DNA from 3 places in the Paenarthrobacter sp. NPDC089714 genome. Region 1 is predicted to be linked to each of the others. Evidence: riboswitches for the same ligand, from Rfam matches in the RefSeq annotation. Region 1 holds a riboswitch; each other region holds the start of a gene.
What was found. Region 1 has a riboswitch for glycine ahead of gcvP (aminomethyl-transferring glycine dehydrogenase). Riboswitches for the same ligand answer to the same signal wherever they lie in the genome.
Positions count from the first base shown of each region.

Region 2: it holds a riboswitch for glycine, as region 1 does, so the genes downstream of both, gcvP (aminomethyl-transferring glycine dehydrogenase) here and gcvP (aminomethyl-transferring glycine dehydrogenase) in region 1, are expected to answer to the same signal.
Region 3: it holds a riboswitch for glycine, as region 1 does, so the genes downstream of both, cycA (D-serine/D-alanine/glycine transporter) here and gcvP (aminomethyl-transferring glycine dehydrogenase) in region 1, are expected to answer to the same signal.

Region 1 covers NZ_JBIVGX010000004.1:147,973-155,425, forward strand. The annotation lists gene mscL (large conductance mechanosensitive channel protein MscL) at 286-735, opposite strand; gene speB (agmatinase) at 1,176-2,171, opposite strand; gene ACIPY3_RS09480 (MFS transporter) at 2,168-3,550, opposite strand; gene ACIPY3_RS09485 (PucR family transcriptional regulator) at 3,716-5,209, shown strand; glycine riboswitch at 5,294-5,393, shown strand; gene gcvP (aminomethyl-transferring glycine dehydrogenase) at 5,551-7,453, shown strand, end outside.
Region 2 covers NZ_JBIVGX010000005.1:106,085-113,537, forward strand. The annotation lists gene ACIPY3_RS11355 (sigma-70 family RNA polymerase sigma factor) at 1-387, shown strand, start outside; gene ACIPY3_RS11360 (MFS transporter) at 493-2,046, opposite strand; gene ACIPY3_RS11365 (TetR/AcrR family transcriptional regulator) at 2,119-2,658, shown strand; glycine riboswitch at 2,754-2,850, shown strand; gene gcvP (aminomethyl-transferring glycine dehydrogenase) at 3,023-5,869, shown strand; gene gcvT (glycine cleavage system aminomethyltransferase GcvT) at 5,879-7,012, shown strand; gene gcvH (glycine cleavage system protein GcvH) at 7,206-7,453, shown strand, end outside.
Region 3 covers NZ_JBIVGX010000010.1:73,972-81,424, forward strand. The annotation lists gene ACIPY3_RS16645 (FAD/NAD(P)-binding protein) at 1-1,507, shown strand, start outside; glycine riboswitch at 1,630-1,729, shown strand; gene cycA (D-serine/D-alanine/glycine transporter) at 1,889-3,349, shown strand; gene ACIPY3_RS16655 (hypothetical protein) at 3,392-4,966, opposite strand; gene ACIPY3_RS16660 (ExeM/NucH family extracellular endonuclease) at 5,121-7,453, opposite strand, start outside.

The sequences.
Region 1 (7,453 bases):
AAGGTACGCCAAACGCTACACACCGAGTCGGCCAGGTCCCGTCGGGTTTGACAGCATCCAGTGAAGGTAACAGTCCCCTTGGGTTGGAGGTGCGAAGTGCTAGGCAACCCCTCCGCCCGGGCATCGTCTGGACAAGTTTCGCCAGGGCGACAGTAACCGCGTGATGTTTCCAAGGCGAGTATGGCCGTAGGCGTCAGCGGAAACGCAGAAGCCCGGCGTCCTCCGATGGAGGATGCCGGGCTTCGTTCGGATTGACCGCAACGACAGGGAGGCGCTGCGGGCGTCCTAGCGGACTGAATCCTCGTCCAGGTCGCGCTGCCCGCGGCCGTTGTTGGCGGCGGCTTCCTTGAGCAGGTCACGGATCTCGGCCAGGAGGGCTGTATCGGCGGGGATGGGCTCTTCTTCGGGTTCCTCGGTGGAGAGGCGGTCCTTGACCATGGCGTTGATCTTGTTCATGGGCGCCACGAAGATGAAGTAGACCACGGCGGCGGTGATGATGAAGGTGACCAAGGCGGTGACCACGGCGCCGAAGTTCACGAACGTGGCCTCGTTGTCGGCCCAGATCCGGAAGCCCAGGCCATCGGCGTTTACGCCGCCCGCTGCGGCGATAACGGGGTTGATGATGTTGTTGGTGAAGGCGGTAACCAGTGCGGTGAAGGCACTGCCGATGACGACGGCGATGGCCAGTTCGATCACGTTGCCGCGGAGTATGAAGTCCTTGAATCCCTTAAACATGGAATGTCCTCTGATCGGTACGGTGCGTATGGCTCAAGCAGAGATCAAACTACCACTCGCAGGTATCAATGGGGCGATGCTGGTTGATCGAAAACCACGTAGTCCCGCCGCCGGGCGTCCAAAAACATGAGTACCGACTACTCGTGCGCCGAGGGATAGTAAGCAACTTTACTAATCATGGCGGGACCGCACGCATGACGATCCGGCCATACCCCTCGTGGGAATGGCGGGTGGCATGCATTGGGCACCTGCCGGGAGTCCGGGCGTCGTTATCCCAGAGGCGGCGCCCGGTACTTCCTACTATCGCTGCCGCCACACCCGGCGGTCTCCGCCCCGGTCCAGCGGCCGGGGGGAGCGGACAGCGGGCGACGTCGGCACCCTGGTGGGTGCCGACGTCGTGGTTGCGCCGCGGTTGGCGCAGCACGCCTGTGCTAAATACGTCAGGCTGTGGCTGCCTCCAAGGCAGGTTCTTCCGCTGCGGTTGCCTTTCCACGATTAACCATGAGTGCCAGCAAATCGAAGACGACTGTTGCGGCGGCCACGCTCGTGATATCGGCGTGGTCGTAGGCGGGAGCCACTTCCACCACGTCCGCACCCACGATGTTGATGCCGTTCAGGCCGCGGAGCAGGGCAAGCAGTTCGCGGGAATGCAGTCCGCCCATTTCCGGCGTTCCGGTTCCAGGGGCGTAAGAGGGGTCCAGGACATCGATGTCGATGGAGACGTAGACGGGCGTATCTCCCAGCCGCTGCTTGACCCGTTCGATCGCCGCCGGGACGCCGATGACGTCAAGGTCGGAACAGCGGATGATCTGGAATCCGAAGTCATGGTCCCGGAGGAAGTCGTTGCGGTCGTACACAGGCCCGCGGATGCCCACATGCATTGACTTGTCCTCAACAAGCAGCCCCTCCTCGAAGGCCCGGCGGAAGATCGTCCCGTGTGTAATGGGCTGGTCGAAGTAGGTATCCCAGGTGTCCAGGTGCGCATCGAAATGGAGCAGCGCCACCGGGCCGTGGACCTCGTTGACCGCCTGCAGCATGGGAAGGGCGATGGTGTGGTCGCCGCCGATGGTGATCAGCTTTTTGTCGCGGGCGATCAGGGGCCTGGCTTGCTCCTTGATCTCCTTGACGGCCCTGCCAATGTCGTAGGGCGTGCAGGCGATGTCGCCGGCGTCCACAACCTGGACTTCGTTGACGGGCTCAACGTCGAGTTCGGGGTGGTAGCCCGGGCGCAGGAGTCGTGAGGCTTCACGGACAGCGGCCGGACCAAAGCGGGCGCCGGGGCGGAAGGAGGTTCCGCCGTCGAACGGAACGCCCACAATGGCGATGTCGTAGTCCGGGACGCGGTCCAGTTGTGGAATCCGGGCGAACGTGCCCAGTCCGGCGAAGCGGGGAACTTGAGTGGCGTCGACGGGGCCGATTGGCTGGTGGTTGCTCATGACAGGGATCCTTCGTTGATCTTGGGGTCTGATGGTGCAGGAGGCTGCTTTTCGGAGGTGAGCTCGTGCAGTGACTTGTTGGCCGTTTCGGGAGCCAGGAGGAAGGTGGCAACGAGCCCCACAAGGGAGATGATCGCGCCGATGAGCAGTGAGCCGGCTGCTCCGAACGACACGATGGCCAGGGGCATCAGGTAGGTGCTGGCTGCCGAACCAACCCGGCTGATCGCCGTGCCGAAGCCGACGGCCGTAGCACGGATCTCTGTGGGGAACAGCTCGTTGGGATACACCACTTCAAGGAAGCTGGAGGCGCCGGAGGCCAGCGCGAAGATGGCCAAGGCGATGAAGAGTGGTGCTGCCTCCACGTTGGGGATGAAGGCCGGAATCGCCAAGGCAACCACAATGATGCCGAACGTCCACAAGAGCAGCTTTCGGCGTCCGATCTTTTCCACGAGCCAGAGGCCGGGAATGCCGCCGACCACAAACAACATGGAAATCAGGAACGAGCCGCCGTACAGGTTGGCGTCGCCGTGCATGCCAAACGACGTCAGGAGATCCGGGGCAAAGGTGTAAACGGCGAAGAGCGGGATGACCTGCGCAGTCCAGAAGATGGAAACAAAGAGCGTGCGCTTCCAAAACTGGCCCCTGAAGATGTCCAGGAAACTGCCTTGCCTCTGAGGTCCTTCGCTGTCGGAAGTGATGTCGCTGAGGCCGTACTGCGAGCCGTACACCTTCTTGATGACGGCATCGGCCTCGTCCCGGCGGCCGCGGGAGAGAAGCCATCGCGGGGATTCGGGCGTGCCCAAGCGGCACAGAAGCGTGATGATGGCGAAGACCGCCGGGCTGGCAACCATGAAGCGCCAGGCATCCGGACCGGCGTCGCGCAACAAGTAACCCACTGCGTAGGCTGCGGCGGCACCGATGGCCCAGACCACGAAGGTGGCGCCGAGGAGGCGTCCACGATGCTTCTTGGGCAGGAATTCGGCGAGCAGGGACGTTGCGATCGGGTAGTCCGCTCCGATGGCCATGCCCAGGAAGAACCTGCACAGAACCACCTGCCAAATATCGGTGGCGAAACCGTTGAGGACAGAGAACAGGGCCAGCGCGATGAGGTCCGCGATGTACATTTTGTGCCGGCCGATCTTGTCGGTCAGCCATCCGAAGACAGCGCCACCGAAGAAGATGCCTACCAGGCTGGCGGCGCCCACCAGGCCAACCTCCGCCGGGGACAGGTCCAGGCCGGGGGCCATGGTAATCAGGGCGATGCCGATGATGGACAGTGCATAGCCGTCGATGAAAGGTCCGCCGGACGCGAAGAACGTCAACTTTTTGTGGAACCGGGTTAGTGGGGCGTCATCAATGAGGTTGCTGGTTGCGCTCATTGCCAACCCTCTCTCGTGAATGCTCGTCATTGAGCGGGTGAAGTTAGTGGTTTCAGTTTTCGTGATGCGCGTCACCGCGTATATTCGTGCATTGTTTACATCTGACGAATCGGTTTAGACGAACGTCTAAGCACCCCGAAAGTACGCAGAACTGGAGCGCATCCCGTGGCCATCACCGTCGCCGAACTGGTCGCCGAACCGCAGCTTGGACTCACCCTTCTGGCGGGTGGGGGAGGGGCGGACAACCGCGTCACCTGGGCCCACACCTCGGACCTGCCGCGCCTTTGGGAATGGGTCACTGGTGGCGAACTCATGATGACCAACGGACTCTCCGTGCCGGCAGACCCGGAGGGCCAAGTGGCGCTCGCCCAGGCCCTGATGGACGCCGGTGCCAGCGCACTCGCGATCGGCGAGAAGATGCACGCCCCGCCCCTCACCGCGGAATTCCTTGAGGCATGCGACAACCTGCCACTCCCGCTGATCAACATCCCGTATCCGCTGCCGTTCATTGCCATAGCAAGGTCCGTAGCGGAATCGTCGCTGCTCGAAGAGTCCCGCAGGCTCCGCCAAACGGCCCGGGTCTACGACCTCCTGCGCACCGCCGGTGCTTCCGAGGACCACTGGCAGAGCCTGGTGCTGCGCTTGGCCACGGAGCTGGACGCCGAGCTCTTCGTGGTGGACCGAAGCTGCCTCCACCCGTGGCATCCGGACGGCCAGGCCCTGCCGAACTTCCTGGTGGACGAATGGTCACCGCATCCGGGCCAGGTGTCCGTTGCGGGCAAGAACTTCCAATGGCACCGGATCCGCGGCAGGCATGTGCTGACCATGGACATTCCCGCGCACGCGAATGCGCTCCTGGTGGTGCTGCCCACCAGCGAACCGCACCCTGACGCCGTCGTACTTTTGCATGCCGCAACCGTGCTGGGACTGCAGTTGGCGCGCATCGTGCTCTCGCTGGAGGGGCGGCACCGGCTGGCCGGCGAGTTCCTCCTCCAAGCGCTGGACGGCCGCCTGGGGACGGCGGAAATGGAACGGCGGCTGGAGGCTTTCGGGGTGCCTGCCCAAAGTTTCGTGGTCGCCTCGCTGTCAGCGGACGACGGCGACAGGCTGGCCAACGTGCACGTCGACCTGTGGCGGCACGGGACTGCGGCGGCCTCCTTGCGACGGAACGACCGGCTGCACATGGTGGTTGCGTCGGAGGTTGCCGATGAACTCCTGAGGCACTGCGCCCCAGCTGGAACCACCATTGGCGTGAGCTCCGCGGCAGCGGTTGGGGGACTGCAGCAGGCACTCCAGGAGTCGCTCTGGGCGCTGGGTTCGGCGAAAGCAAACAAGCTCGGGTTGGCCCGAGACGCGGAAGGGCCGAGCTGGCTGGGGTTGACCGGATTCGAAGAGGGAACAGCATTGGTCCAGCGACTTTTGGGCCCGGTTTTCGACTACGAACAGCGCCAGGACGGCGACCTGATGGTCACCCTGAAGACGTACTTGGACTCGCAGCGTTCCTGGCAGAAAACGGCGTCCGCGCTCTTCACGCACCGGCAAACCATCATCTACCGGATCCGGAAAATCGGTGAGCTGACGGGGTTGGACATGGGTGAAACGTCAACGTTGGCGCAGCTGTGGCTGGCGTTGCAGGTCCACGAGGCGATGCACTGCTAGCCTCCGGGAGAACACCTGCCTTGCGCTTTTTCGCCGTGACCCGCTATGGTGTGAAGCGTGTCACTGAGGTGGCGCAAACGCTTTTGATCTGCGGCGGGAGAGTCCTGCCGGGTACATCCAGTCAGGCGCCGTAGGAGCAAATCCTCCCCAGGAATCTCTCAGGCCCATGTACCGCCGCGGCGAGGCAACTCTGGAAAGCAGTCCGGGCAACCGGGCTCACCGACGGTGCAAGTGAACTATGCGGAACCACAGTTCACGGAATCTCTCAGGTCCAATACAGAGCGGGGAGGAACCCATATTCACCATGGCGCTCAGCGGGCGCCTGAATCCTGGAGTTCCTCTTGACTGTTCAATCCTCCCCAACCGCATTCGCGGATCGGCACATCGGCGCCCGCCGCCAGGCCGATATTGACACCATGCTCAAGGCCATCGGCTACGACTCCGTCGACGGCCTGGTGGACGTCGCTGTTCCCCATTCCATCCGCCAGTCCTCACCGCTCACGCTGCAGAAGGCGCTGAGCGAGGTTGAGGTCCTGGCCGAACTCCGCAGGCTGGCGTCCAAGAACAAGACCGCCGTGCAGATGATCGGCCAGGGCTACTACGACACCGTGACGCCGCCGGTGATCCGCCGCAACATCCTCGAATCCCCCGCTTGGTACACGGCCTACACGCCGTACCAGCCGGAAATTTCGCAGGGTCGCCTTGAGGCGCTTCTGAACTTCCAGACCATGGTGCAGGACCTGACCGGCCTGCCGATCGCCAACGCTTCGCTGTTGGACGAAGCCACCGCTGTGGCCGAGGCTGTGCTGCTCATGCGCCGGGCGAACAAGGACAAGTCCGCGAAGGATGGCAAGACCGTCCTGGATGCCGACCTCCTGCCGCAGACCATCGCGATCGTGAAGGGCCGCGCGGAGGCGTTGGGCTTCGAGGTTCTTGTTGCGGACCTCTCCGACGGCCTGCCCGACGGCGACATCAACGGTATCGTCCTGCAGCAGCCCGGCGTCTCGGGCCGGGTCTTCAACCACGCTCCGGTGATTGCTGCTGCCAAGGAACGCGGTGCCCTGGTCACCGTCGCTGCCGACCTGCTGGCGCTCACCCTCATCACGCCCCCGGGCGAACAAGGTGCCGATATCGCCGTCGGAACCGCCCAGCGCTTTGGCGTGCCGCTGTTCTTCGGTGGCCCGCACGCCGCTTACATGGCTGTCCGCAATGGCATGGAGCGTACGCTTCCGGGCCGCATCGTGGGTGTGTCCAAGGACAACGCCGGCGTGCCCGCCTACCGCCTCGCTTTGCAGACCCGCGAGCAGCACATCCGCCGCGAGAAGGCCACGTCCAACATCTGCACGGCCCAGGCGTTGCTCGCCATTGTCGCCTCGATGTATGCGGTCTACCACGGTCCCGAAGGGCTCAAGGCGATCGCCGAAACCGTCCACGGCCATGCCCGTGTCCTGGCTACCGCGCTGGAGAAGGCCGGGCGCGAACTCGTGGCCGACTCCTTCTTCGACACCCTCACGGTCCGCGTCCCAGGCAAGGCCGCCAAGGTGATCGGCGCCGCCGAAGCACGCGGCATCAACCTCCGCTTCATCGATGAGGACACCGTGGGTGTCTCGCTTGATGAAACCACGACGCCGGAGGTCCTGTCCGCGGTGGCCGTCGCCTTTGGTGCCGGTCCGGTAGGGGACGCTGCAGGGTTCCAGCTGCCTTCAGATGTTGTCCGGACCTCGGATTTCCTTCAGCACCCGGTGTTCAACACGCACCGTTCCGAGACGCAGCTGTTGCGCTATATCCGCAAGCTGTCCGATCGGGACCTCGCGCTGGACCGCACCATGATCCCGTTGGGTTCGTGCACCATGAAGCTGAACGCCACGGCTGAGATGGAAGCCATTTCCTGGCCGGAGTTCGCATCTATCCACCCGTTCGCTCCGGATTCCCAGACCGCTGGCTGGCGCGAGCTGATTGCCGGGTTGGAAGCTGATCTGACGGAGATCACGGGCTACGACCAGGTCTCCATCCAGCCCAACGCCGGTTCCCAGGGTGAGCTCGCAGGTCTCTTGGCGATCCGCGGGTACCACCTTTCCCACGGCGATTCGCAGCGGAACATTTGTTTGATTCCGGCTTCTGCGCACGGCACGAACGCTGCTTCGGCTGTGCTGGCTGGCATGAAGGTGGTGGTGGTGGCCACGGCTTCTGATGGCACCATCGACCACGATGACCTCAAGGCCAAGATCGAGGCCAACCGTGAGG
Region 2 (7,453 bases), on a different contig from region 1:
ACGGTTGCGTCAGTGACGCCGTCCCCGGAGAACTCCGTCTTGGCCGACGAACGCATCAAGTACCTTCGCGCGGCCGTGGATGCCTTGCCGGAGAAGATGCGCTTTGTCATCCAGGAGATTTACCTTTCCGGCCGCTCCGTCAAGGAACTCGCGGAGGAACTGGGGTCCACCCACGCAGCTGTGTCCCAGCAGCGCGCCGAGGGCATCCGCCTCATGCGGGACGGACTGGCCGCGCATTATGCCGACAACCCGGAGCGGGCTTTCGAGCCGGAGTCCCGTATCACCGTTCGACGCCGGAACGACTACCTTTCCGCATTGGCTACTGCCACCACCGGTGGCATTACCCGGACCCTGGGCCTCGGCTCGACACTCAACCAGGCAGTCTGAACGCCAGCAACCCGGGCCGCTGGTGCGGCCCGGGCTGCTTCGTCCGGGACTCCGTATGAATCTTGTGAATCTTGTGAATCTTGTGAATCCTGGGGGCAGACCCACCTACTGCGCCTTCGGTACCCGGCGAAGTACGACGGCGGCAAGCACTGCCGCTCCTGCCATCAGTACCAGCCCAATCGCCGCAGTGATGTGGACACCCGATTCGAAGGCAACCCGGGCTGCCTCGGTCAACGCTTCCGACAGGGGCGCCGGGAGTGCCGAGGCGGCGTCAACCGCTCCGGCCAGCGTCTCCCCGGACTTGCCCGCAGCCTCCGAAGATACGCCGTCCGGAATGACGAGGTTGTGCTGGTAAGAGGCCGTGAGGATGGACCCGAGCACGGCCGTGCCCAGCAGGGATCCGAGTTCGTACCCGGTTTCCGAGATGGCCGAGGCCGCCCCTGACTTGTCGGCCGGCACGGAGGCCAGGATGAGGTCGTTGGAGATGGTTTCCGCGGCCCCCACACCAACGGCCAGCACGGTCAATGCGGAGAGCAGGAACACGGGACCGGTTCCGTGGTCGCCGGCCATCGCCACGAAATAGCCCACGGCGCTGAGCGTCAGCCCACCGGCTACCACGAATCCCGGGCGGATCCGCTTCACCAGCGGGACCACCAGGAGACCGGCCACCACTGTTGCCAGAAGCGCTGGAATCATGGCGATTCCGGCTTCCATGGGTGACTGCCCTTCGATCAATTGCAGGTGTTGGGCGAAGAAGTAGATGAACCCAGTCATGGAGAACAAGGACAACACGTTGGCCACAATGGCCGTGCTGAACACCTTGTTGTGGAACAAGCGGACGTCCAGCATGGGGCTGGAGAGTTGCTGCTGCCTGCGCACAAACAACACGCCCATCACCAAGCCGAACGCCATGAAGGCAGCCGCGGATGCTCCGAATCCATGCACGGCGAGTTCTTTGATCCCGTAGACAAAGGGCGCCATGGTGAGCACGGACAGGACGATGCTGGGTACGTCCACGCGGCCCGGGTTGGCATCCTTGGACTCAGGGATGAGCACCCGGCCGAAGGCGAGCAGCGGCAGGAGGAGGAAGGCCGCCACGAGGAACACGGCGCCCCACCAGAAGTGCTCCACGAGCCAGCCACCGAAGATCGGGCCGAGCGCGGCGCCGCCGGAGAAACCCGCAGCCCAGACGGCAATAGCAAGCCGGCGACGGTTGGGGTCGGTGAAGATGTTCCGGATCAGGGACAGGGTGGAGGGCATCAGCATGGCGCCGAAGACACCAAGTGCGGCGCGACCGGCGATCAGCCACTCCGCGGAAGGCGCGAACGCCGTGGCAGCCGAAACCGCCGCGAAGCCTGTGCTGCCGATCAGGAGCAGCCGCCGTCGTCCGATCCGGTCGCCGAAGTTGCCCATGGACACCAGCAGTGCCGCCAGGACCAGCGGGTAGGCGTCCACGATCCAGAGGAGTTGGATGCCGCCGACTTCCAGTGAGCGGGCGATTTCCGGCAGGGCGAAGGTGAGCGCGGTGTTGTCGACGGCCACCAGGAGCACCGGGAACATCAGCAGTGCCAGGGCCGTCCAGTCGCGCCACGGTGCGGTCTTGCCCGGAACCGGGCGCACGGAGGAACGGGGAGCGTGGGTTGAGGACGGCGAGAACATGACCTTTACTGTACCGTCCAGACGGTACAGTTTCAAATAGAACAAGACCAAGCTTTAGGGAATGATGGATCCATGCCGCGAAAACCAGTAGCCCGGGACGCCGTCCTGGACGCCTTTGAAGCACTCCTGATCGAAGTGGGGGAGCGTGCTGCCACCCTGGACGCCGTGGCCAAGCGCGCAGGCGTCTCAAAGGGAGGCTTGCTCTATCACTTCCCGAACAAGGAGTCGCTCATCAGCGCCCTCCTGGAGCGCTTGGATGACTTGGCCAAGGAAGATACCGAACAGATGCAGGCGGCGCCCGACGGCGCAGCGGCCTACTTCATCCGCTCCTCGCTCTGGGCCGGAACACCCATGGACCGGGCGTTCGTTGCGGCAACCAGGTTGGCCGAGGTGGCCCACGAGGAGACCCGCCGCCGGTTCGCGGCCATTCAACAGCGCTGGCTTGACGTCCTTGCCGACGACGTTGGCCCGGAGGTTGCCAAGGCGGTCAGCTACATGGGAGACGGCCTCTATTTCAACGCGATGTTCGAGGGCGGACAGGAAGCCGGCGGCGCCGGGCGGGAGGCCGACGTCGAGGTCCTCCTCGCGGTCCTGGACCGCCTGCGGAAGTAGCGGACCTTCCATTTGCCGCCGCGCTGCGGGCATAGGACAATTAACATCTGTGGTGTGCCTTCCTTGGCACGCCGCCTACAACTGCATAAAGCCTTTGATCTGCGGCGGGAGAGTCCTGCAGTACGAGATGCAGGCGCCGTAGGAGCAAATCCTCCCCAGGAATCTCTCAGGCCCATGCACCGCCGCGGATAGGCAACTCTGGAAAGCAGCAGGCAGTCCGGCCGGATTGTTGTGCTCACCGACGGTGCAAGCGGGTGGCTGTGCGGACAGCATCACGCGGAAACTCTCAGGTCCAATACAGAGCGGGGAGGAACCCGAGCCACTGCGGCGTACCCAAACGCCGCCCAAGTAATGGAGTTCCTTCGTGACGGTTAGTTCAGCCTCCACCACCTTCGTCGACCGGCATATCGGTGCCCGCCGCCAGGCCGACATTGACACCATGCTCAAGTCTGTCGGTTACGACTCCGTGGATTCCCTCGTGGACACCGCGGTTCCCAACGACATCCGCCAGGACGTTGCCCTGACCCTGCAGAACGCCCTTTCGGAGGTGGAGGTCCTCGCGGAACTGCGCAAGCTCGCCTCCAAGAACAAGACGGCCGTCCAGATGATCGGCCAGGGCTATTTCGACACCGTCACACCGCCGGTGATCCGCCGCAACATCCTCGAATCCCCGGCTTGGTACACCGCATACACGCCCTACCAGCCGGAAATTTCCCAAGGCCGCCTCGAAGCGCTGCTGAACTTCCAGACCATGGTCCAGGACCTCGTTGGCCTCCCGATCGCCAACGCCTCGCTGCTTGACGAAGCCACCGCCGTGGCCGAAGCCGTGCTGATGATGCGCCGGGCCAACAAGAACAAGGCCGCCCAGGATGGCAAAACCGTCCTGGACGCCGACTGCCTCCCGCAGACCATCGCCATCGTGAAGGGCCGCGCTGAAGCGCTCGGCTTCGAGGTCGAAGTTGCGGACCTGAGTGCCGGCCTCCCGGAAGGCGCCATCAACGGCGTCGTCCTGCAGCAGCCTGGCGTTTCGGGCCGGGTCTTTGACCACTCCGCCGTGATCGCCGAGGCCAAAGAACGGGGCGCCCTGGTCACCGTCGCTGCAGACCTTCTCTCCCTCACCCTCATCACCCCTCCGGGCGAGCAGGGTGCCGATATCGCCGTCGGCTCCGCCCAGCGCTTGGGCGTCCCGTTGTTCTTCGGCGGCCCGCACGCCGCCTACATGGCCGTTCAGAAGGGGCTCGAGCGTTCCATGCCCGGCCGCCTGGTGGGCGTTTCAAAGGACGACGCCGGTGTTCCCGCCTACCGCTTGGCGCTGCAGACCCGTGAGCAGCACATCCGCCGCGAAAAGGCCACGTCCAACATCTGCACCGCACAGGCACTCCTGGCGATCGTCGCCTCGATGTACGCGGTCTACCACGGTCCCGAAGGCCTGAAGGCGATCGCCGAGACCGCACACCACCACGCCCGCACCCTTGCCGCCTCGCTGAAGGCTGCCGGCGTCGAGGTCCTGCACGGTTCCTTCTTCGACACCATCACGGTCCGTGTCCCGGGTCGCGCATCCTCCCTTGTGGCTGCCGCTGAAGAGCGCGGCATCAACCTGCGCGGGATCGACGCTGACACGGTCGGCATTTCTGTGGACGAAACAACCACGACGGCGGTTGTCGCCGACGTCGCAGCCGTCTTCGGCGCCTCCGTGGTTGAGTCCGCTGAGGGCTTCGCGCTTGAAGCTTCCGTTGAACGCTCCAGCGAATACCTGCAGCACCCGGTGTTCAACACGCACCGCTCCGAAACCCAGCTCCTGCGCTACATCCGCAAGCTCTCCGACCGCGACCTCGCGCTGGACCGCACCATGATCCCGCTGGGTTCGTGCACCATGAAGCTCAACGCCACGGCTGAGATGGAAGCCATTTCCTGGCCGGAGTTCGCCTCCATCCACCCGTTCGCCCCGGATTCCCAGACCGCTGGCTGGCGTGAACTCATCACAGATCTTGAAGCCCAGCTGACCGAGATTACCGGCTACGACCAGGTCTCCATCCAGCCCAACGCCGGTTCCCAGGGCGAGCTGGCAGGCCTCCTCGCGATCCGCGGCTACCACCACTCCCGCGGCGACCAGCAGCGCAACGTCTGCCTCATCCCGGCTTCTGCCCACGGCACCAACGCTGCCTCGGCCGTGCTCGCAGGAATGAAGGTCGTTGTGGTGGCTACTGCCTCCGACGGCACCATCGACCACGATGACCTCAAGGCCAAGATCGAGGCCAACCGCGACGTGCTCTCGGCCATCATGATCACCTACCCGTCCACTCACGGTGTCTACGACGCCGATGTGCGCGAGGTGTGCGACGCGATCCACGAAGCCGGCGGCCAGGTGTACATCGACGGCGCCAACCTCAACGCGCTCGTTGGGCTGGCCCAGCCGGGCAAGTTCGGCGGGGACGTGTCCCACCTGAACCTGCACAAGACCTTCTGCATCCCGCACGGCGGCGGCGGACCCGGTGTTGGTCCGGTGGCAGCCAAGGCACACCTCGCACCGTTCATGCCCGGTGACGCCACGTCCTGGACCGAAGGCAACGACGTTCCGATCTCGGCATCGCGCTTCGGCTCGGCCGGTGTGCTTCCCATCTCCTGGGCCTACGTGAAGCTCATGGGCGGCCAGGGACTGACCGAAGCCACCAAGTCCGCCTTGTTGGCTGCGAACTACATCGCTTCCCGCCTCAACGAGCACTTCCCGGTTCTCTACACCGGTGAAGGCGGACTTGTAGCGCACGAGTGCATCCTGGACCTCCGCGAGCTGACGGCGAAGACCGGCGTCACGGCTGAGGATGTGGCCAAGCGCCTCATCGACTTCGGCTTCCACGCACCCACGTTGGCCTTCCCTGTTGCGGGCACGCTCATGGTGGAGCCCACCGAGTCCGAGGACCTCGTGGAGATCGACCGCTTCATTGAAGCCATGATCACCATCCGGGCCGAGATCGAGCAGGTAGCTGCCGGGGACTTCTCCGTGCAGGATTCCCCGCTCCGCCGCGCACCCCACACGGCAGCCGCCGTCGTGAGCTCCGACTGGGACCGTGCCTACCCGCGTGAGCAGGCCGCCTTCCCGGTCCACCACCTCAAGCAGGACAAGTACTTCCCGCCCGTCGGCCGGATTGACGGTGCTGCGGGTGACCGCAACCTGGTGTGCTCCTGCCCGCCGATCGAAGACTTCGAAAACTAAGGACTGGTCATGACTGGGAAATACACAGCCCTCTACGAAGAGCACAAGAAGCTCGGCGCCTCCTTCACCGACTTCGGTGGCTGGCAGATGCCGCTCAAGTACACCTCAGAACTGGCTGAGCACCACGCCGTGCGGAAGTCCGCCGGCCTGTTCGACCTCTCCCACATGGGCGAAGTCTGGGTTACTGGTCCGGACGCGGGCGCCTTCCTGGACTACGCGCTGGTGGGCAAGTTGTCCGCGATTGCCGACGGTAAGGCCAAATACTCGCTGATCTGCCAGGAGGACGGCGGAATCATCGACGACCTCATTGTCTACCGCCGCGGTCCCGAAAAGTTCCTGGTGGTACCCAATGCCGGAAACGCTCCCGTTGTTGCTGCCGCGCTCCTGGTGCGTGCCGCCGGGTTCGACGTCGTGGTTGAGGACGCCTCCTCTGAGACCTCCCTCATCGCGGTTCAGGGACCCCTCGCCGAAGCCGTCCTCCTGCGACTGGTCCCGGCGGAGCAGCACACCCTCGTGACGGAACTGAAGTACTACGCCGCGGTTGACGTGACCTTCCTGGTAGCCGGCAGCGGCCAGGACCTGCTCCTGGCCCGTACCGGATACACCGGCGAAGACGGCTTCGAGATCTTTGTGCCCAACGAATCTGCCGCAGCCCTGTGGCAGGCCATTTCCGCGGTTGCCGAAGAGGGCGAGTTGGTTCCAGCAGGCCTCGCTTCCCGCGACTCACTGCGCCTCGAAGCCGGCATGCCCCTCTACGGCAACGAACTCTCCCGTGAAGGCAACCCCTTTGCCGCTGGGCTTGGACCCGTGGTGGCACTGTCCAAGGAAGGCGACTTTGTTGGTAAGGAAGCCCTCGCTGCTTTGAAAGCATCCGGCGCCGGGGTCTCCACTGGTCGCAAGCTCGTTGGCCTCAAAGGCCTCGGACGCCGTGCCGGCCGTTCGCACTACCCGGTCCTGAAAGACGGCGTGGTCGTGGGCGAAGTAACCTCTGGCCAGCCAAGCCCGACGCTCGGGTACCCCGTGGTTCTTGCCTATGTCGACGTGGCCCTTGCTGAGCCGGGGACTGCCTTGGACGTGGACCTCCGCGGCAAGGCTGAGCCCTTCGAAGTGGTCGCTCTGCCGTTCTACAAGCGCCAGAAGTAAGCCGTTTGCTGTCCGACGGGTCGCCTTTGGCCCGTCGGCTCCGGCATCCTCCGCGGGCTCGGTCGCCTAGGCGCCCGCTGGGCGGACGTGAGGCTCCCTTGGACGCCCGCTTCCGGATACCGGACCCGAAGGGGCCCGTTCCTGGTCACAGCGCCCCGGCCACAGATTTGTCCATACAACGTTAGGAAACAGAATGCCCAAAGTAGCGCCTGAACTTCAGTACTCCGACGAGCACGAGTGGGTTTTGCGTGGGGAGGGGAACTCGGTATCTGTTGGCATCTCCGAGGTTGCCACCGATGCGCTCGGTGACATCGTGTACGTCGACCTGCCCGAGGTTGGTTCGACGGTGACTGCAGGCGAGACCTGTGGCGAAGTCGAGTCCACCAAGTCCGTCTCGGACCTGTACTCTCCGGTCACCGGCGAGGTCACGGAGATCAACGA
Region 3 (7,453 bases), on a different contig from region 1:
CGTCGAGGTCACCTTCCATGAAACCACCGCCATCGCGGCGCGGCCGGTTGGTGACATGTTCGACGTCGAACTGGCCGACGGCGGTAGCCTCACGGTCGGTTCGGTGGTCCTCGCGCTGGGGCACATCGAATCCCGGCTGAATCCCGAGCAGCGCTCGTTCGAAACCGCCGCGCGGGAACAGGGCCTGCTCTACTTCCCGCCTGCTCCTCCAGCTGATGTGGACTGGACACGCGTACCGGACAACGAGCCGGTCCTGGTCCGCGGCATGGGACTGAATTTCTTCGACGTCATGGGGCAGCTGACGGAAGGCCGCGGGGGCAAATTCGTCGACTCCGTGGCTCCGGGGACCGGTACGCTCGAGTACCGGCCGTCCGGCCGCGAGCCGAAGATCATCGCTGCCTCACGAAGGGGCACCCCGTACCGCGCCAAGGCCGGGCTGTCCGGCTACTACGCCACGAGCATCACGCTCCGGTACCTCACCGAGGCCGCCATGGACCGCTTCAAAGCCGCTGGCATCCAGCCGGGCTTCGATCACGACCTCTGGCCGCTCCTGCACCGCGACGCCCTCTGGGCCTACTACGCCACGCTGGCGGGATCGCAACCAGCGGCGATCCGGGACCCGGCGCAGTTCCTCGCGGACCTGGAGGATGCCTTGCAGCCCCACGCCCACGCAACGGGCAACTGGGAAAGCGCCGTGGGTGCGCTCGTGGAAAAGCACGTGGTGGCCTCCCGCCGGCTCAACCTGAAGGGGCTTGCAGCACCCTTGGCCGGCCGGACCTTTGCCTCACGCAAGGAGCTGGACAAAGCCATTACGGACTACCTCGACGACGACGCGCGGCGCTCCGCCCTCGGCGAATCCGACCCCGTGAAGATGGCCATCGGTGCCCTGCACACCGGCCGGGCGATCCTCAAGACAGTAGTGGCCGACGGCGGCATCACGGACGAATCGTGGGTGGCCGAGTTGCGGGGCTGGTTCGAATCGTTCGTGGAGGGGTTGGCCAGCGGTCCTCCGGCGCTGCGGTCGGAACAATTAGCCGCCTTGGCGCGTGCCGGCGTCGTGAGTTTCGTGGGACCCGACCCCAAGTTCAGCGTGGATCGGAACGCCAAAGTGTTCCGAGCATTCTCGCCGTGGGTCCGCGACGTACCGGCGCAGGCACGGACGCTGATCGAGGCGATGTCGCCCGCGAACCGTGTGGGCATAAACATCTCGCCGCTCCTGGAGCAACTGCTGGAGGACGGTTTGGTCCGTACCAAGATCATGATGAGCGTCGAGGGAACTCCGGTGCAGACCACAGGCCTGGACGTTGAACCGCATCCTTACCGCCCGGTGGCGGCGAACGGTTCAGTGACCCGGGGGCTGTACGTGCTGAGCCTTCAGCTGTCCGCCACGCAGTGGGGAACCGCGATCGCGGCCGAGGCACGGCCCACCAAGGGCAGGGCATACAGGAGCGGGCAACGGACCCTGCGCGATGCCGACGAGATCGCCCGCAGCATCCTGAAGCTCTGACGCGCGCCGCGGACGCGGGCTTTGGCAGGGCAAAAACCATGGCCTGAGCTGGGCCGCTTGCAAGAACCACCACGCCTTCGCTACTGTGTGAGCTGCATCACCGGCAAGGTGGTGCGCGCTTTTGATCCGTGGCGGGAGAGTCCTGCCGGTACATCCCGTCAGGCGCCGTAGGAGCAAACCCTCCCCAGGAATCTCTCAGGCACCCTGTACCGCCGCGGCGAGGCAACTCTGGAAAGCAGTCCGGGATTCCCGGGCTCACCGAAGGTGCAAGCGGTTCTGCGTGCGCGCAGAACGCGGAAACTCTCAGGTCAATGACAGAGCGGGGAGGAACCCGAATCATCGTGGTACCCAAAAGGTACCGCCTGAACAATGGAGTTCCTCATGACGATTCAGCGCCCGCCAACAGATACCAGCCAAGAACCCCACCTCGAACGCCAGCTCAGCAACCGCCACATCCAGCTCATCGCGATTGGCGGTGCCATTGGAACGGGCCTCTTCATGGGCTCCGGCAAGACCATTTCAGCGGCCGGACCGTCGGTCATTTTCGTCTACATGATCATCGGCTTCATGCTGTTCTTCGTCATGCGGGCCATGGGCGAACTGCTGCTGAGCAACCTGAACTACAAGTCCTTCAGCGACTTTGCCGCCGACCTCCTGGGTCCCTGGGCAGGCTTCTTCACCGGCTGGACCTACTGGTTCTGCTGGGTCATCACGGGCATCGCGGACGTGATCGCCATTGCCGGCTACTCCAAGGAACTCTGGCCGGGCCTGCCACTCTGGATTCCCGGACTCATCACCATCGGCATCCTCCTGCTGCTCAACCTTGCCACGGTGAGGGCTTTCGGCGAGACGGAATTCTGGTTCGCCCTCATCAAGATCGTGGCCATCGCAGCGCTCATCATTGTTGGCCTTTTCATGATCTTCAGCGGCTTCCAGTCCGACGCCGGCCCGGCCAGCTTCACCAACCTCTGGTCACACGGCGGCTTCTTCCCCAACGAATTCATGGGCTTCGTGGCCGGCTTCCAGATCGCGGTCTTCGCGTTCGTCGGCATCGAACTGGTGGGAACCACGGCTGCCGAGGCCAAGGATCCGGAGAAGAACCTGCCCAAGGCCATCAACTCCATCCCCATCCGCGTGCTGCTCTTCTACGTTGGTGCCCTCATCATCCTGATGTCCGTCACGCCGTGGACCCAGTTCGCCGCCGGACACAGCCCCTTCATCGCCATGTTCTCCCTGGCCGGCCTGGGCGCCGCAGCTACGATCGTCAATCTGGTGGTTCTCAGCTCGGCGATGTCTTCGGCCAACTCCGGCATCTACTCCACTTCCCGCATGGTCTACGGCCTGGCACAGGAAGGCGACGCACCCGCCGTCTTCAGCGCCCTGTCCGGACGCAAAGTACCCCGCAACGCCCTGTTCCTTTCCTGCGTCCTGTTGCTGTCCGGCGTCGTGCTCATGTACGCCGGCCAGGACGTCGGCAAGGCGTTCGACATGGTCACCACCGTTTCCGCCGTCTGCTTCGTGTTTGTCTGGTCGATCATCCTGGCCAGCTACCTGGCATTCCGGAAGCGCCGGCCGCAGCTTCATGATTCTTCGAAGTTCAAGATGCCAGGCGGCGTGGTGATGGTGTGGGTGGTGTTCGCGTTCTTCGCGTTCATCTTCTGGGCTTTGACCACCCAACCTGACACCCTCATGGCGTTGCTCGTGACCCCGGTCTGGTTCCTGGCCTTGGGCGTTGCGTGGGCCATCCTCCGTAAGCGACCCACCCACCTTGCCCGCTACGAGCACTTCCGCGCCGAGCTGCAGAAGGACGCTGAGCGGATACCGGAACCCGTCCGCAACTAGCCAGTCGCCCGGCTCTTGCGTCATCTCGAGACTCGGGCCGTGCTAGCGTTCACGGGCGCCAAGGTCGGGGGCTGTGCCAATGACGGTTCGGCTTATGGGAAGGTACGCTGCCCCGAGTTGCCTGTCCACGGGGTAGGCAGAGGAGACGGATGCCACGGAAACCGGCGTCAGCGCGCGGTTCAGGACCGTGGATCCAGCCAGGGGAACAAAACCCGAGTCAACAGGAACACCCGTTCCCCTGACCAAGCCGGCCCACCCGTTCACGGTCCCTGGCAAGGTCCGCCACGGATTGTCGGTCAGGGCTTTGTCGGCCCAATTGACTCCGAGGTTGATCACGCCACCCGCTGTGTAGGAGGGGTCAACATCGCTGACCTGCCGCAGCGTTGGGTAGGTCACGCCGGAGAAGGCGAAGACGTTGTTCCAGACTTCGGCACGTTCCTTTGTGGTGGAGATGTTGAACAAGGGCGACTCATTGTTGGAAACCACGACGGTGTTGTGCCAGAAGTACAAGATTCCCTTTCGGAAGAGGGATTCGCCCCAATTGCTGGCACCAGCCGCGCCATAATGGTCTCCGCCATAGTGGATGACGGAGCCGCCGACGGGGCCATTCTTGCGGATCTGGTTTCCGTAGACATACGTCGTTCTGTAGGCCGGGTTGTCCTTGACGACCGGGAAGAAGTCTTCCGCCTCGACCAAATCGATCGAATGGGCGCCACCTTCGATCGAGTTGTAGCGGACGACTGTCCCGGACGAACGGTCCTTGATGGCGTTTCCGAGGGCGCCGACACGGAGGGGGCCGAACCGGTTGTATTCGTAGATCACCCCGGAGCTCTCCGTGTAGGTGTTGTGGATGCCCTCAGAGCCCACCACTCCATTGCCGTAGATGTAGTTCCTGCTGATCCGGATGTTGCTTGTGACGGTCTTGGCGTTGTCCGAGGTTGAGCGGCTGGACACACCGTTCGTGCAGTCGTGGATCTCGTTATCAGCGATGGTGATGTTTTGCCCCCGCTCGATCCAGATGCAGGCTCCGAATCCGGTGTATCCCTGGACTTTGCCCAACGAATTGGTGAACGTGTTCCCAGGTTTTGCCCCGCGTACCTCCAATCCGTCCACCTGGACATATGACGGCGCCGCTTGCCACCAGTCCTGGGTACCCAGCCGGTCGATCATGATCACTGCACGGGTTTCCTGGATGTTGTCCAGTGAAGCGGCGACGTAGCTGAGTCCCCGACGGGCAATGGCGCCACTTCCATCAATGACTGGGCGATGACCTGTGGGGCCTTTGACCCCGCACACCCGGATGGGTTTCGCCTGGGTTCCGGTCCCAGGGATCAGGATCTTGCCGCGATATGGGTCAGCGCGATCGAAAATGCGCACGGTGTCCCCGGCCTTCAGGGCTTCCCATGGCACCTTGTCCAAGGAGGGCAGTTGACCGGAATTCGGTCCCACTTGGTAGTCCGTGCCTGAGCCGCTCGGCACACATGCCGTTGGTGCGGCCGCTGGTGGTGGGGCGACCAATGCGCCCAAGGCTGCCGAGGAGCTTGCCGGCCCTACGGCGGCCAATGCTGCCCCAGCAAGAACGCCCGCCAGCACGCCGGGCAAGATACGCTTCACCATGAATCCCCAATCCTTCGCAGCGGACCTCTCCGGCGAACGGCCGGCCAGCGAGAGCTGACCGGCCGGACCATTAGCCAGAGTGGGTGCGTCGTGGACTGACGACGTCACATTATTGAGTGCTGCGACACCGGCATTCGTGATGTACTACCCGCTTTTAGCCCCTCAGGCACTTCTGGTACTCCAGCCACGCGAACGCGTAACGGAGCCAGCCCACGATGTCGTACCACTTGGACGGTTTGGTGGGGGCGGTGCACTGCGGCGGGTTCGGACCGCTCGCTGCCACCGTGACCAACGCCTTGACTGTGGTGCCACTTTCGACGGCGGTCAGCACCACGGTGCCGGTTCCCGCGGCTGCTGCCGCGGGAACCTTGAGGCTGACGCTTGCTGCACCGGAGGCAACGGGGACGTCGCCCAGTGCCACTGTGGCCCCCTTGGCATCAATGAACGCTGCCTTGAGCGTCTTGTTGGCCGGGCTGCCGATGGACGTCAGGTCCAGTTTGGACACCGCCAGGGTGATGGCGTCGCCTGCCTTGACCTCAGCGGCGGTGGTGTTCGCCACTGCCACTGAGCGCCGGGCGAAGTCCGGCGAAACCGGGTTGTGCGCCTGCAGATACTTGATCCACGCGTCGCGGTCAACCAGGCCCGTGTCCTTGGTGTCGCTGCCTTCCTTGAACACCCGGAAGTTGTCACCGCCCGTGGCAAGGAAGCTGAACGTCCCGATCCGGTAGTGCTTGGCCGGGTCAATCACGGCGCCACCCACCCAGATGCCGGTGATGCGGTCACCCGCGGGGCGTGCGGCGTCGTAGGTGTAGTTGACGTTCTTGGACAGGCCCAGTTGCTGGTAGGGGCGGCTGGGCACCGTGCCATCCGGGTTGGTCTGCCACTGCTGTTCCAGGAGCGTCTTGAACTGGGCGCCGGTGAGCGTCGTGGTCCAGAGGTTGTTCACGAACGGCAGTACTGCGTTCGCTTCGGCGTAGGTAATGGTTCCGTCCGGGGCGTAGTACAGCTCGTTGCGGAGCCCACCGGGATTGACGACGCCGATTTCCGCCGCGCCCAGTTCAGGAGCCTTGAGCGTATCCACCAGCGAGTCCGCCACGAGGTTGCCCAGCGTGGATTCGGACGCGCGGTCGTCGCGCTTCGGTGCACCGCCGGCCGGGTCCGGGGTGAAAGCCGTGGTGATATCAGCGGTTACCGCGCCCACCGGCTGGTTGCCGATCTCTGCGGCGTTGGCCAGGGCTTTGTCCACGATCGTCTTGACGGCGGCCACGCGCGGGTAGGCGGCGACGAGGCTTTCTGCCGTGTCCGTGGTGCGGTCCACGATCGATGCCTTGTACGCCGTGACCGACTTGGAAGCGGTGTCAACGGTCAAGGTCACGCTGCCCACGTTCTCGCCGTAGTTTCCGGTCTGCACGATCGGACGGGTCTTGCCTGTGGGCTGTCCGTTCGAGTCCAGGATGGGCGCATCCCAGGCATATTCCTTGTGGGTGTGCCCGGTGAAGATCGCAGCCACGTCCGGGGAGGTCTCCTTCACGAGCTTGGCGAACGGGCCGCCGGCTGCGACTTCCTGCTCCAAGGTGGCGCCTTCGGGTGTTCCGGAGGCAGCGCCGTCGTGGTTTTCCACGATGATCAGGTCCGCCGCGTTGTCAGCCTTGATCTTGGCCGCGACCCGGTTGATGGCCTCTACCGGATCACCGAATTCCAGGTCCGCTATCCCCGCCGGGGTCACCAACGACGGAACTTCCTGCGTCACGGTGCCGATCACGGCAACCCGCAAGCCGTTCATCTCCAGGACCTTGTACTCCGGCAATACCGGGGTGGTGGTGCCCTTTTGGTAGACGTTGGCGCCAAGGTAGGCGAACTTTGCGTTGTTGCCACCGGCAATGACGCGGTCGCGCAAGTCCTGCCACCCGCCGTCGAACTCGTGGTTGCCAACTGCGGAAGCCTGCAGTTCAAGGGCGTTGAGCACATCGATGGTGGGCTGGTCCTTAGCCACGGAAGAAGCGAAGAGCGACGCTCCGATGTTGTCGCCGGCCGAGATGAAGGCCGTTGCGCCCGGAGCGGCTGCTGCCCGCAGCTTCTCCACGGTCCCTGCGAAGAGCACCGTGTTGGAGTCGATGCGGCCGTGGAAATCGTTGATGCCCAGGAACTGCAGGTCAACGCTTGCCGGTGCGTCCGGTGCCAGGTTCAGGCCCACCACCACGGGATCGTGGTCGCTGGCACGGAACTCGTCCGCGGCATAGTAGTTGGTCACATTGTTGTTATACCGGCTGTACTCCAACGCCACGGACTCCACGGAGTTGATGTTCCAGATGTCGGTTCCCGTCACGGTCTTCTGGGCCGCAGGGGAAGCGAGGATGTGGTCCAGGGAGCCGACCATTCCGCCGAAGAGATAGGAGTGCTTGTTGGTTCCGGCTTCGAGGTCGGTGTAGCCCGCGCCCGTGAGGACGTTGATGGGATCTTCCTTGGCGTAGGCATTGAAATCTCCGA